Regions from separate parts of the Alteromonas sp. R7 genome, predicted to be linked through region 3. Evidence: predicted binding sites of a transcription regulator. Region 3 holds the regulator's gene; each other region holds the start of a gene.

Region 1 (3,277 bases), on a different contig from region 3:
TGATGACAGCACGACTATTTAACGTTGCCAAATCATATATGTACTCAGCAAACCTGATGTCTATCGCATAACCTTACTCTTTTTTGTGAATAAACGGTATGCTCGATATACTCCCTTACAATTTTTTCAGTTTTACCTTTTGCTCTCGTCTTAATAAACGGAGAGAGGACTTCACACTATGCTAAAATATTTAACCAGTGCTGTGCTAACCACTTTACTGATAAGCGCCTGTAGCGAGCCGAAAGACGTTGTTATTACTCCTGAACCTCAAGACTTAACAGAAGTCACTGTGGGTAAATGGATCCTTGATGAAAAAGGCAACGTTATGTTTGATCCTCAAACCTCAGGGTTAGTGGTGCTAGACGGTCAACTTGTCACTATCGCAGATGCTAGCGCTGATACCACTCAACAGTTGAAACTTCATAGCATTTCACCAGATACCGCAACGCTGAGGGCATCGAGCGAACGCTTTTCATTTTCCAACACCGTGCGCCGAAGCTGTTTTTATAGCTATTTGAGTGAGCAGCCTGATTTAGAAGCGCTAGCCGTAGACCCCAGAGATACTAACGTAATTTATACGGTTACCGAAGATGCTACCCGTACCGGCGCATTAAGCCCTCGCTGTGAATCCAAATACGAGGAAACAGGGTCAACAGATTACCCTACCTTGTTGGTAAAATTGACACGAAAAGATAATGGCTCGGTTGAAATGTCGGATGTGCGACCTCTTCAGTTTCCCAACGATTTTGAAGTAGGTAATTTTCCTAACGACGGCATTGAAGGGTTGACGATGGCTGAAGACGGCACGTTATATCTGGCGCTAGAGAAAGATAAAGCAGGACAGCCAAGAATTTTTACATTGGCTGTTGATGAAGACTTTTTCTCGTCGAATGATTTTGCCACAGTGAGCGAGCCTAACCTTCAACTTCCTTCGTTTACTTCAGGTAATCATCCTATCAATGGACTGGCGTTATATACTCATTCAACGGGCGCATCCTATTTGTTTGGCGCAGCAAGAAACGACAATGAAGTGTGGGTAATTGATGTGAGTGGCAGTAAGCCAACAAAGCGTATCCCTATTACTTTCGACGTTGCCGGAGACCAGAATTGCGAACAGTACACAATGGATAATTCGTCGATGGAAGGATTAGTGACCATTGAAAATACCTTGTGGATCATCAACGACCCTTGGGAGAAAAACTACCTTAAAAACGCGACGTGTGAAGCGCATAAGAAGCGTTATGAAGACTTAGCGCCTTTATTATTTCCACTAGAAATTAACAGCGTTTGGTTTGAATAATAAGAAAACGAATAGATTGAAAAACAAAAGGGTTGCTTTTAAGCAACCCTTTTTATTGTTGGCTAACGCTATTAATATCGCTGTTTTATTTATGCGTCGCTGCGAAGTCGAGAAGCGAAGGTTTTTTTGAACTTCGCAAGTTTAGGTGCCACCACCATAGAGCAATACTGGTTTTGTGGATTATTTTTGAAGTAATCTTGGTGGTAGTCTTCGGCGTCGTAGTAGTTATTTACTGCTACTATTTCAGTCACTACGGGATCGGGCCAAATCTCTTCTTCTGTGATTTCTGCGATAATTTTTTCTGCTTCAGCTTTTTGTGTATCGTCGTGATAGAAAACCGCGCTGCGATACTGTGTGCCTACATCGTTACCCTGTCTGTTAAGCTGTGTAGGGTTATGCAGCGCAAAGAAAATTTCTAGTATCTCTCGGTAGCTAATGCTGTCGGCATCAAACGTCACTTGTACCACTTCAGCATGGCCAGTATTTCCTTTGCATACCTCTTCATAGGTTGGATCGGCCTTTTCGCCTCCAGCATAGCCAGAAATTGCTTTTTCCACGCCTTCAACGCTATTAAACGCTGATTCGATACACCAAAAGCATCCGCCTGCCAACGTGGCGACTTGTAAATTTGCCATAGTAAAAACCTCTCTTAATCTTTGTCTGTAGTGTGGGTGCGGGTAGGTCACAACACAAGTCATCCAAGCGTGTTTTTTTATCGTATAAACGAATATTAAATAAGAATAATGTGCGAGCTGAGTGAAAGGTTTTAACATGTGAGGCTAGCTGCTTTCCTTCAAGCAGTTTGCAACTGATAAGAATGCGTATAAACGTGTTCAAAATTTGGCAGAGGTATTCAGTCGTGATTATTTTCTATGACGGGTATTGTCCGTTGTGTATCGCTGAAATGCGTCATTTAAGAAAAAGAGACAAGCACAACAAATTAAAATTGGTAGATATTCAGGCCCCCGATTTTTCGAACCGTTATCCAACCATGGATTGGCATGCACTCAATGCAAGAATTCACGGACTTCGTGAAGACGGGACGTTGATAACTGGCCTTGATGTCACTCATGAAGCATGGAAAGCCGTGGGCATGGGTTGGCTATATGCACCGCTTCGCTGGCCTGTTATTCGTCATGTAGCCGATGCTTTCTACAATGTATTCGCAAAGCATAGATACACCATTTCATACCTGTTAACAGGTAAAAAACGCCAGTGCGATCGCTGCATACCAGGAGAAGCCAGTGAAAAATAACGTCCTTATAGTGGGCGCGTCGGGCGGTATTGCGTCTGCGCTTATTGAGCAATATAGCAGTGATGGTGCTAGGGTGTTTGCGGTTAGTCGCGCCCCTTTATCTGACACCAATCATTCTGGGGATGTTACCTATCATCAGCTGGCCGAACAGGACGATAGGCACATTAGCGAATTTGTTGAACAGCTGGCTGAACAGCAGGTTGTGTTAACTACGGTAGTTATCACAACAGGCTTTCTACACCGCGAAAGCGATGGCATTCATCCTGAGAAACGTTTGGAAGATGTCAGCGAGCAGGCCTTAGCGGCTTATTTTTCGACTAACAGCATTATTCCCGCAATGTGGCTCAAGCATTTGGTGAATATTATGAGTAAAGAAGGCTCAACCCTTGTTTGCTTAAGCGCGAGAGTAGGGAGTATTTCAGACAATGGACTTGGCGGGTGGTACGGCTACCGCGCGTCGAAAGCGGCGCTCAACATGTTGGTTAAAACGGCGTCGGTAGAATACAAGCGCAGATTGAAAGACGTGATGCTTGTTTGTTATCACCCTGGGACGGTTGATACGGGGCTTTCTAAGCCTTTTCAAAAGAACGTCGCCGCCAAGAAACTGTTCACGCCTGAGTTTACCGCTAAACAGCTCATTCACCACCTTTCGGCGCTTAATCGAGACCAAGCTTGTCATTTTATCGACTGGAATGGCGAAGTGGTAACTTGGTGATACGGTC
Region 2 (3,277 bases), on a different contig from region 3:
CAGTTGATGGCATAGACACTACGCGAACGGCTTTGCCTTGCTCGGTTAGTTTCGCTGCGGCTTCAACGGCTAGCTGAACCTCAGAACCGGTACCGATAAGAATAAGCTCTGGCGTACCTTCACAGTCTTTAAGTACGTAACCGCCTTTGGCAATGTTAGCCACTTGGTCAGCCGTTCGCTCTTGCTGCGCTAAGCCTTGACGTGTGAAGATCAGCGTTGTTGGGCCGTCAGTGCGCTCAATAGCAGACTTCCACGACACAGCAGACTCAACCTGATCACAAGGACGCCAGTTATCAAGGTTAGGCGTTGCTCGTAGCGCTACCACCTGCTCTACTGGCTGGTGAGTTGGGCCGTCTTCACCTAGACCAATTGAATCGTGGGTGTAAACGAAAATTGCAGGCTGCTTCATTAGCGCTGCCATACGTACCGCGTTGCGTGCATATTCCATAAACATTAGGAAGGTTGCACCGTATGCCTTAAAGCCACCGTGAAGGGCAATACCATTCATCATGGCAGACATACCAAATTCACGTACACCGTAATAAATGTAGTTACCTGACGCATCGTTCGCTTCAACGCCTTTGCTGCCTTCCCAAATAGTAAGGTTAGAACCTGCAAGGTCAGCAGAGCCGCCTAATAGTTCAGGAAGTAGCGGACCAAACGCATTCAGTGCATTTTGTGACGCTTTACGTGACGCGATATTTTGTGGGTTAGCTTGAAGTTCAGCAATGATAGCGTCTGCTTTGTCGCTGAAATCTGCTGGCAGTTCGCCATTTACACGGCGTTTGAATTCTGCTGCAAGCTCTGGGTAGGCGGCTTCGTATGCTGCGAAAGCGTCATTCCACGCGCTTTCCGCTTTTGAGCCTTTCTCTTTTCCATCCCAACCCGCGTAAATATCGTCAGGAATTTCGAACGCGCCATGGCTCCAGCCAAGCTTCTCGCGAGTAGCGACAATTTCATCTTCACCTAGTGGTGCACCGTGACAAGACTCGGTACCTTCTTTATTAGGCGAACCGAAACCAATGGTGGTTTTACAACAAATAAGCGTAGGCTGCGCAGTATTCGCCTGTGCCTTTTCAATGGCGGCTTTCACTTGCTCTGCATCGTGACCGTCAACGCCATCGATCACTTCCCAACCGTAGCTCTTAAAGCGTGCAGGTGTATCGTCGGTGAACCAACCTTCCACTTCACCATCAATTGAAATGCCGTTGTCATCCCAAAACGCGATAAGCTTACCAAGGCCTAGTGTACCGGCTAATGAACATGTCTCGTGTGAGATACCTTCCATTAAGCAGCCGTCGCCTAGGAATGCGTAGGTGTGGTGGTCAACAATAGTGTGACCATCTTTGTTGAATTGTGCCGCTAGCACTTTCTCGGCAAGCGCCATACCCACAGCATTACTGATACCTTGGCCTAGTGGGCCAGTGGTCGTTTCAACACCTGGCGCATAACCGTACTCTGGGTGACCTGGCGTTTTTGAATGCAATTGGCGGAAGTTCTTTAACTCTTCAATTGGCAGTTCGTAGCCTGATAGGTGAAGAAGAGAGTACAACAGCATCGAGCCGTGACCATTTGAAAGCACAAAGCGATCGCGGTTAGCCCAAGATGGGTTTGCAGGGTTGTGTGATAAGAAATCACCCCATAGTACCTGTGCGATATCAGCCATCCCCATTGGGGCACCTGGGTGACCAGATTTAGCTTGTTGAACGGCATCCATGCTTAATGCACGGATTGCATTGGCGAGTTCACGACGAGAGGGCATGTTGTCTCCTGATTTATTTTGTATCTTTTGTTTCGTATCTTAGCGGGCTAGGCAAGCTAGACGAGCGTAGAGGTAAGGCGTTCGCTCTACTTCTTTATACGAATGAATGTGGCGTTATTCTTACCTATGCCACCTTTCAGTTCAATGGGTTTTCATTGCCAATAGCGAAAGTCATAGTAAAAAATGGTCTATACCCTGACCATCACGTATTCCCATTACAGCAAAAACAGTTATATCTGACGCCTAGTTTTACAAATACATCATTAACTTCGACAATTACGACCTGAATAACCCTATAAGTGATCGGGTTGTGTCAACTATTCGTAACGAAGAGACTTTTAGACGTCTAGAAGTAAAGACTGGTATTTATAACTTGTTTTAGTACAATATACGACTATTTTGATAATTTAACGCTTACGGAGCATTTATGGCCACGCATTTATTCACATCCGAGTCAGTGTCTGAAGGACATCCGGACAAAATTGCTGATCAGATCTCAGATGCGGTTCTTGACGCTATTTTAGAACAAGATCCTCGCGCTCGGGTGGCCTGCGAAACGTATGTAAAAACCGGTATGGTTTTAGTGGGTGGTGAAGTAACTACCTCTGCATGGGTAGATATTGAAGAGCTTACCCGAAAAACAGTTAAAGAAATTGGCTACACGCACTCAGATATGGGCTTCGACGCTGATTCATGTGCGGTATTAAATGCTATTGGCAAACAGTCACCTGACATCAATCAAGGTGTTGATCGCGCAAGCCTTGAAGAACAAGGTGCGGGTGACCAAGGTCTAATGTTTGGCTACGCTAGCGACGAAACTGACGTACTAATGCCTGCGCCAATCACGTACTCTCACCGCCTTGTTCAAAAACAAGCCGAAGTGCGTAAATCTGGTAAGCTAGACTGGTTACGCCCAGATGCGAAAAGCCAAATTACTTTCAAATATGAAAACGACAAGCCTGTTGGCATCGACGCGGTTGTGCTTTCAACCCAGCACTGCGATTCAGTAAGCACTGAAACAGTTCGCGAAGCGGTAATGGAAGAAATTATTAAGCCAGTGCTGCCTAGTGAATGGATTGATGGAAATACACGCTTTCACATTAACCCAACGGGACGATTCGTTATCGGTGGTCCAATGGGCGACTGTGGCTTAACAGGTCGTAAAATCATTGTTGATACTTACGGTGGTATGGCCCGTCACGGTGGTGGCGCGTTCTCTGGTAAAGATCCATCAAAAGTAGACCGCAGTGCAGCATACGCGGGTCGTTACGTTGCTAAGAACATTGTTGCAGCAGGACTTGCTAAGCGTTGCGAAATCCAAGTGTCTTATGCAATCGGTGTGGCAGAGCCAACGTCTATCAGCATCGATACCTTCGGTACAGGTGTGGTAGATGAGAAAACATTAGTGGCACTGGTCCGTGAACATTTCGACCTACGCCCGTATGGACTTATTCAAATGCTAGACCTTGAGCGCCCTATTTATCGCCCAACGGCTGCGTACGGTCACTTTGGTCG
Region 3 (3,277 bases):
AGTGAGCATTAATTCTGTGAATAATGCATTGCTTTCAAGACTTATGGCGCTTTTGGGTACATAAACCAGAGGCTTGTATCCATTAAGGTATGTGAACAAAATCAGTAAAGGTTAACGCCTAGTCTGCTTTTCCACATGCCACCTTGGGGCCTATTGATGATTGCTGTAAAACAAAGATCAACAAGCCCTAGTGCTAACAACTATTTATAATCACTTTTGTCATTACTTGGTTGTAACGCGCTTACGTTTATCTACCTATAACTATAACGACAATAAAATAGCTACAGAGCGTGAACGAAAACACCGATGAACCCTACATCTAAGGATACCTTTTTACATGTCAGATTTTAGACAACGCGCACTCGACTATCACGCCAAACCCACACCTGGAAAAATCCGCGTAGAGTTATCTAAGCCAGCAGACAGCGTCGATGACCTTGCTCTTGCCTACAGCCCAGGCGTTGCCGAGCCGGTCAGAGAAATTGCTGAAGATGCAGATAACGCCTATAAGTACACGGGTAAAGGAAACCTGGTTGCCGTTATCAGTAACGGAACCGCAATTTTAGGGTTGGGTAACCTAGGCCCACTGGCATCGAAACCTGTTATGGAAGGTAAAGCCCTTCTGTTTAAACGCTTTGCTGGCCTGGATGCCATTGACATTGAAGTGAAGCATCGTACGACCGAAGAGTTCATTAATACGGTAGCGAATATCGCTGACACATTTGGCGGCATTAACTTAGAAGACATTAAAGCGCCTGAATGCTTTGAGATTGAACAAGAGCTAATTAAGCGCTGTAAAATTCCGGTATTTCATGATGATCAGCACGGTACCGCTATTGTAACTGCAGCGGGCATGCTTAATGCTCTGGAAATTCAGGGTAAAAGCATAGAGAGCGCTAAAATTGTGTGTATGGGTGCCGGTGCAGCAGCGGTCGCTTGTATGGAACTGCTTATAAAGTGTGGTGCCCAGCGTGAGCGTATTTATATGCTAGACAGAAAAGGCGTTATCCATACTCGTCGCGAAGACTTAACTGAGCACAAAAAGCTATTTGCTAACAATACTGACAAGCGTACGCTTGAAGATGTAATGGAAGGCGCGGATATTTTTGTTGGTGTGTCAGGACCGGATGTTTTACCACCAGAAACACTGGCCTTGATGGCTGAAAACCCAATTGTATTTGCATGTTCTAACCCAGACCCTGAGATAAAGCCTGAACTTGCTCACGAAGTACGTAAAGATCTTATTATGGCTACCGGACGCTCGGACTACCCTAACCAGGTTAACAACGTACTGTGTTTCCCGTTTATTTTCCGTGGAGCACTAGATGTTCGTGCAACGGCCATTAACGATGAAATGAAAGTAGCGGCAGTAGAAGCCCTTCGTGCTATCACGAAGGAGCCTGTACCAGAAGAAGTACTAGCTGCCAGTAAGAGTACTAGTCTGACATTTGGTAAGGAGTACATTATTCCTAAACCTATGGACCCGCGTTTATGCGAGCGTATTGCTACCGCCGTATCTAAGGCTGCGATTGAATCTGGCGTTGCACGCGTGCCTGAAAGCCCAGAAGAATAAAATTCTGGCGCATAAGGCAAAAAATGGAGGGGCTAGTGCTCAACCTTTATTTGCTAAAAAGTGCGCTTCGAGAATACAAGTACATAAAAACGGCGCCGTGTTGTAGGTTATCAATTAGCAATAACTTACAACAAAGCGCCGTTTCTCTTTAATACCAAATATCAGTCGTCTTCCGACACATCGTTTTCGAAGCTTGGATCAATGCCCATTTCTTCCATAATGCGTCTTGCTTCAGCCGGTACGCGATTGGGATTGTCTTTGCGCAGGTCATCATCGTTAGGCAATGGTTGACCGGTAAACGCATGCAAAAATGCTTCGCACAACAGTTCTGAATTAGTGGCGTGACGCAGATTATTGATTTGGCGGCGAGTACGCTCATCAGTAAGCGCCTTAAGCACATTAATAGGTATAGAGACAGTGACTTTCTTTACCTGTTCGCTCTTCTTGCCATGCTCTGCGTAGGGGTGAATATATTTACCGTTCCATTCTGCCATTGTACTAACTCGGTCTACTCTTTTTTATGTTATGAAGAGAAATTCTAAACAAGTTCACGAAAAGGTCAATTGAGCAGTGTAAACCTCTTGACGTCTAGACATATATTCTTTAATTTAGACGTCTAAACGTCTATAAGAATACATTTTTGAGAGAAAAAGCCATGGTTTCTTACGCACAAGGTATCGATGCATTAAACCAGTCCCTGTCGGAACTGCGTGATATTGATGTATCTTTTGAATTCTTTCCGCCTAAAACGGAAGCCATGGAACAGACCCTGTGGAAGTCAGTTGAACGTCTAGCGCCACTAAAGCCAAGCTACATGTCGGTAACCTACGGCGCGAATAGCGGTGAGCGTGACAGAACCCACGACGTTGTAAAACGCATTCAGCAGCAAACCGGTGTCGCGGCGGTTCCTCACTTGACCTGTGTTGATGCTAGCCGTGATGAGCTTAAGCAAATTGCAAAAGACTACTGGGACTCAGGTATTCGCCGTATTGTTGCGCTTCGTGGCGATTTACCGCCAGGAGTAGAAAAGACAGAGATGTATGCCTCTGATCTTGTTGCCTTGCTAAAAGACGTTGCCGATTTTGATATTTCTGTTGCTGCCTATCCAGAGAAGCACCCTGAAGCACCAAATGCGCAGTTTGATTTACTAAACCTTAAGCGCAAAGCAGAAGCAGGTGCCACAGAAGCGATAACCCAGTTCTTTTTCGATACGAGTGTGTACCTTCGATTTAGAGACCGTGCAGCCGCAGCGGGTGTCGACTTAGATATCGTTCCGGGTATTTTGCCGGTAACCAACTACCAAACACTGGTGAAATTTGCGGGGTTCACAAATGTTCATGTGCCGGGATGGTTACACAAAATGTTCGACGGCCTTGATGCCGACGACCAAGCTACCCGTAATCTTATAGGCGCTAACATTGCTATGGACCAAGTTAAAGTACTCGCTAAAGAAGGGGTAAAACACTTCCATTTCTATACGTTGAACCGTAGTGAATTAAGCTACGCCATCTGCCACATGCTCGGCGTGCGTTCAGGCGCTTAATACATACGACAATCAAGACCGTGCTTAAGTTTTTTAACGAAGCACTCCACAAAAGGCGCAGTCAATGCGCCTTTGTTGTATAAAGCCTGCATTAAACTTTGCCACCAAGGCCGCCCGCAGTTACCATCTGATATAACATGTAATGAACTATCGATGCTTTA
Region 4 (3,277 bases), on a different contig from region 3:
GAGGCACGCCGAGGGTTAACTAACCAGCAACATACGGACGCCGCTAAGCGCATTGCTTCACGACTACGTACACTGCCCTTTCTTGATAACAGCACGACCATAGCCGGATATTTGGTTAACGATGGCGAGGTCAATTTAACCTATTTTATCGAGTCTATTTGGCAGTCTTCACATGATAAAAAATTCGCTCTACCTGTATTACACCCCGTATGTAAAGGACATTTGTTATTTTTGTCTTATACCCAGCACTCTCAATTGGTGAAGAATAAGTACAACATTGAAGAGCCAGTATTGTCGTGTGAAAACGTCGTTCCTGTTAGGCAATGCGACGTTATTCTTATGCCGCTTGTAGGGTTTGATGTAAACGGCAATCGCCTGGGTATGGGGGGCGGCTACTACGACCGAACTTTGAGTTTTACCCAACGCGCGCCAGATTCACATTCATTTTCGGTTAGTAAAACGCCTAAGTTAGTGGGTATTGCCCACGACATTCAAGAAGTAGATGCTCTGCCCGTTGCACCATGGGATGTCCCCCTTGATGCCATCGTGACGCCCTCGCGCACACTGCAATTCACTAAACCGTGATAGTCATTATAACAAATTGAACATACGAACTTGTGGGTTCACGTGCGCTTATAAGTTACACTTGCGAACACAATAAGTCGGAGAATGACAATGGATCAGAACGCAAAAAAACAAGCCGTAGCCAAAGCAGCCATCGAATATGTTGAAGCAGACAGCATTGTCGGTGTGGGTACAGGTTCTACCGTAAATTTCTTTATTGAAGAACTCGGTAAAATTAAACACAAAATTGAAGGTGCAGTATCAAGTTCAGAAGCCTCTACCGAGCGTTTAAAAGCCTTAGGCATTGAGGTATTCGAGTTAAACGAAGTCAGCAATCTATCGGTTTATATCGACGGTGCCGATGAAGTGACCGAACACAAGCATATGATTAAAGGCGGAGGCGCAGCACTCACTCGCGAGAAAATTGTAGCCGGTGCGGCGACCACGTTTGTGTGTATTGTTGATGAAAGCAAGCGCGTTCCTGTGTTGGGCTCGTTCCCCCTTCCCGTTGAAGTTATTCCCATGGCTCGCTCTTTCGTAGCACGAGAGCTAATAAAGCTTGGTGGCGATCCTGAATATAGACAAGGTGTTGTCACCGATAACGGCAACGTTATTTTAGATGTTCACAACCTTGAGATTCTGAATCCTCGTGAGCTAGAACAAAAAATAAATAATATTCCTGGCGTGGTCACGAACGGCATTTTCGCACTACGAGGCGCGGACATAGTGCTAAGTGCTACAGATAGTGGTGTTGAAACCTTTAAGTGATAACTGAGTAAGACGTATAGTGCGGTGAAAAGCTATACAAAATACTACTTTCAACTTAACGCGTTTTCTGTTAGTTTCCGTTTAGACGTCTAGATGTCCTTAAAAGAAGTTCACTAAGCGTCTCAACTTTTACGTTAGTTAAGGCCAATTCCTTAACAACGAAAGCAATCAACGTGATTATAAAAGCTTGGTAGCAATAACGCCCAAGCAAGGCTTTCAGAGCTGCAAAGCGATGTCGTTGTAGCCCAGGTTACACACAGCTTTGTGTTTAATACTGGCAGGTTTCTGAGAGTCTTGGATTGGCGGTGCAAGCAAACCAAAATTACATCAGTGAGAGATAGCGAGTTCATGAGCAAAGTTTCATTAGAGAAGGATAAGATCCGAATTTTGTTGTTGGAAGGTGTTCACCAAAGTGCTTTGGAGACACTAAAAAGCAATGGGTATAGCAACATTGAATTTCTCAAAACCTCTCTTCCTGAAGACGAGTTAATTGAGAAAATTAAAGACGCCCACTTTGTTGGTATTCGCTCGCGTACTCAAATTACAGAGAAGGTAGTTGAAGCAGCACAAAAGCTTGTGGCTATCGGTTGTTTCTGTATTGGCACCAACCAAGTTGATCTTGAAGCCACCCAACGCCGCGGCATTCCCGTGTTTAACGCGCCATTTTCTAACACTCGTTCGGTTGCAGAACTTGTACTTGGCCAAATTATCCTTTTACTTCGCCAGGTGCCGAGTAAAAATGCCAAGGCTCACCGCGGTGAGTGGGAAAAAACGGCAGTCGGCTCATATGAAGCCCGTGGTAAGACACTTGGTATCATTGGTTATGGTCATATAGGCACACAGCTGAGTATTCTTGCTGAACACCTAGGTATGCGCGTTCAATTTTTCGATATCGAAGACAAGCTTGTGCTAGGTAATTCTGCCCAAGTAAAATCGCTTGAAAAGCTGCTTAATACCTCTGACGTTGTTTCACTTCACGTTCCTGAAACACCACAAACTCAAGATATGATTGGTGAAAAAGAGCTGTCTCAAATGAAGAAAGGCAGCATTTTGATTAACGCGTCTCGCGGTACTGTGGTAGATATCGATGCGCTTGCGAAGGCATTGGAAAGCGGCCAACTAAACGGCGCTGCTATTGATGTATTCCCGGTTGAGCCTAAATCTAATACTGAAGAATTCGAGTCGCCGCTTCGCGCGTTCGATAATGTCATTCTGACCCCGCATGTGGGCGGCAGCACGCAAGAAGCGCAAGAAAATATTGGTATTGAAGTGGCGGGTAAACTCGCGAAGTACAGCGACAACGGTTCAACGCTGTCAGCCGTTAACTTCCCTGAAGTGTCACTGCCAGAACATACTGGTCGTTCACGCCTACTTCACGTACACAAAAACCAGCCAGGTATTCTTACTCAGATTAACCAAGCGTTTGCAGAAAAAGGCATCAACATCGAAGCCCAGTACCTACAAACTAACGCAGAAATTGGTTATGTAGTAGTTGATGTTAAAGAAGACCGTGGTTATGAGGCACTTGCAGAGCTTCAGCAAATTGATGGCACAATTAAGACACGTATTCTTCACTAAGAAGAGTTGTTTTAAGACTAAATAAAAAACGCTGCACAATGTGCAGCGTTTTTTTATGCCTGTGATTTTACTTCAATGCGTTGAAGTGCCCAGCCCTACTTCGGTGCGCTGAGCATATAAGGTTAGCTTAGAAGAAGTTGTAAACTAAGCTAACTGCAGTTTCTGTGTCTAGTTTTTCAACGTCGTCGTCAACATTGGTGTTGTGATCAAGTTTGAAAGAAAGACGCATTGAAAGGTTACCGCTGATTGTAGCTGTAAGTGCAGACTCAGCACGAGATTTCGTGTTGTCAGAACCCACTTCGGTACTCACTGTTTGCGTAAATTTAGCCGTATCAGAAATTTTCCAAGAATAAGCTGATGACGCACG

What was found. Region 3 encodes MetJ, which represses methionine synthesis genes. Its sites were predicted from a motif close to TAGACGTCTAGACGTCTA; they were not measured.
Region 1: msrA (peptide-methionine (S)-S-oxide reductase MsrA) is a predicted target of MetJ. The motif match lies at 2,013-2,030, and genes of this name have one in related genera.
Region 2: metK (methionine adenosyltransferase) is a predicted target of MetJ. The motif match lies at 2,102-2,119, and genes of this name have one in related genera.
Region 4: serA (phosphoglycerate dehydrogenase) is a predicted target of MetJ. The motif match lies at 1,407-1,424, and genes of this name have one in related genera.

The regions. Positions count from the first base shown of each region.
Region 1 is NZ_JBVTQX010000013.1:8,501-11,777, reverse strand. It holds gene AC0J2X_RS17710 (hypothetical protein) at 179-1,300, shown strand; gene msrA (peptide-methionine (S)-S-oxide reductase MsrA) at 1,390-1,935, opposite strand; gene AC0J2X_RS17700 (thiol-disulfide oxidoreductase DCC family protein) at 2,160-2,555, shown strand; gene AC0J2X_RS17695 (SDR family NAD(P)-dependent oxidoreductase) at 2,545-3,270, shown strand.
Region 2 is NZ_JBVTQX010000002.1:356,022-359,298, forward strand. It holds gene tkt (transketolase) at 1-1,762, opposite strand, end outside; gene metK (methionine adenosyltransferase) at 2,190-3,277, shown strand, end outside.
Region 3 is NZ_JBVTQX010000005.1:128,807-132,083, forward strand. It holds gene AC0J2X_RS09845 (malic enzyme-like NAD(P)-binding protein) at 338-1,573, shown strand; gene metJ (met regulon transcriptional regulator MetJ) at 1,735-2,067, opposite strand; gene metF (methylenetetrahydrofolate reductase) at 2,229-3,116, shown strand.
Region 4 is NZ_JBVTQX010000001.1:275,632-278,908, reverse strand. It holds gene AC0J2X_RS01220 (5-formyltetrahydrofolate cyclo-ligase) at 1-585, shown strand, start outside; gene rpiA (ribose-5-phosphate isomerase RpiA) at 676-1,332, shown strand; gene serA (phosphoglycerate dehydrogenase) at 1,681-2,910, shown strand; gene AC0J2X_RS01205 (DUF481 domain-containing protein) at 3,038-3,277, opposite strand, start outside.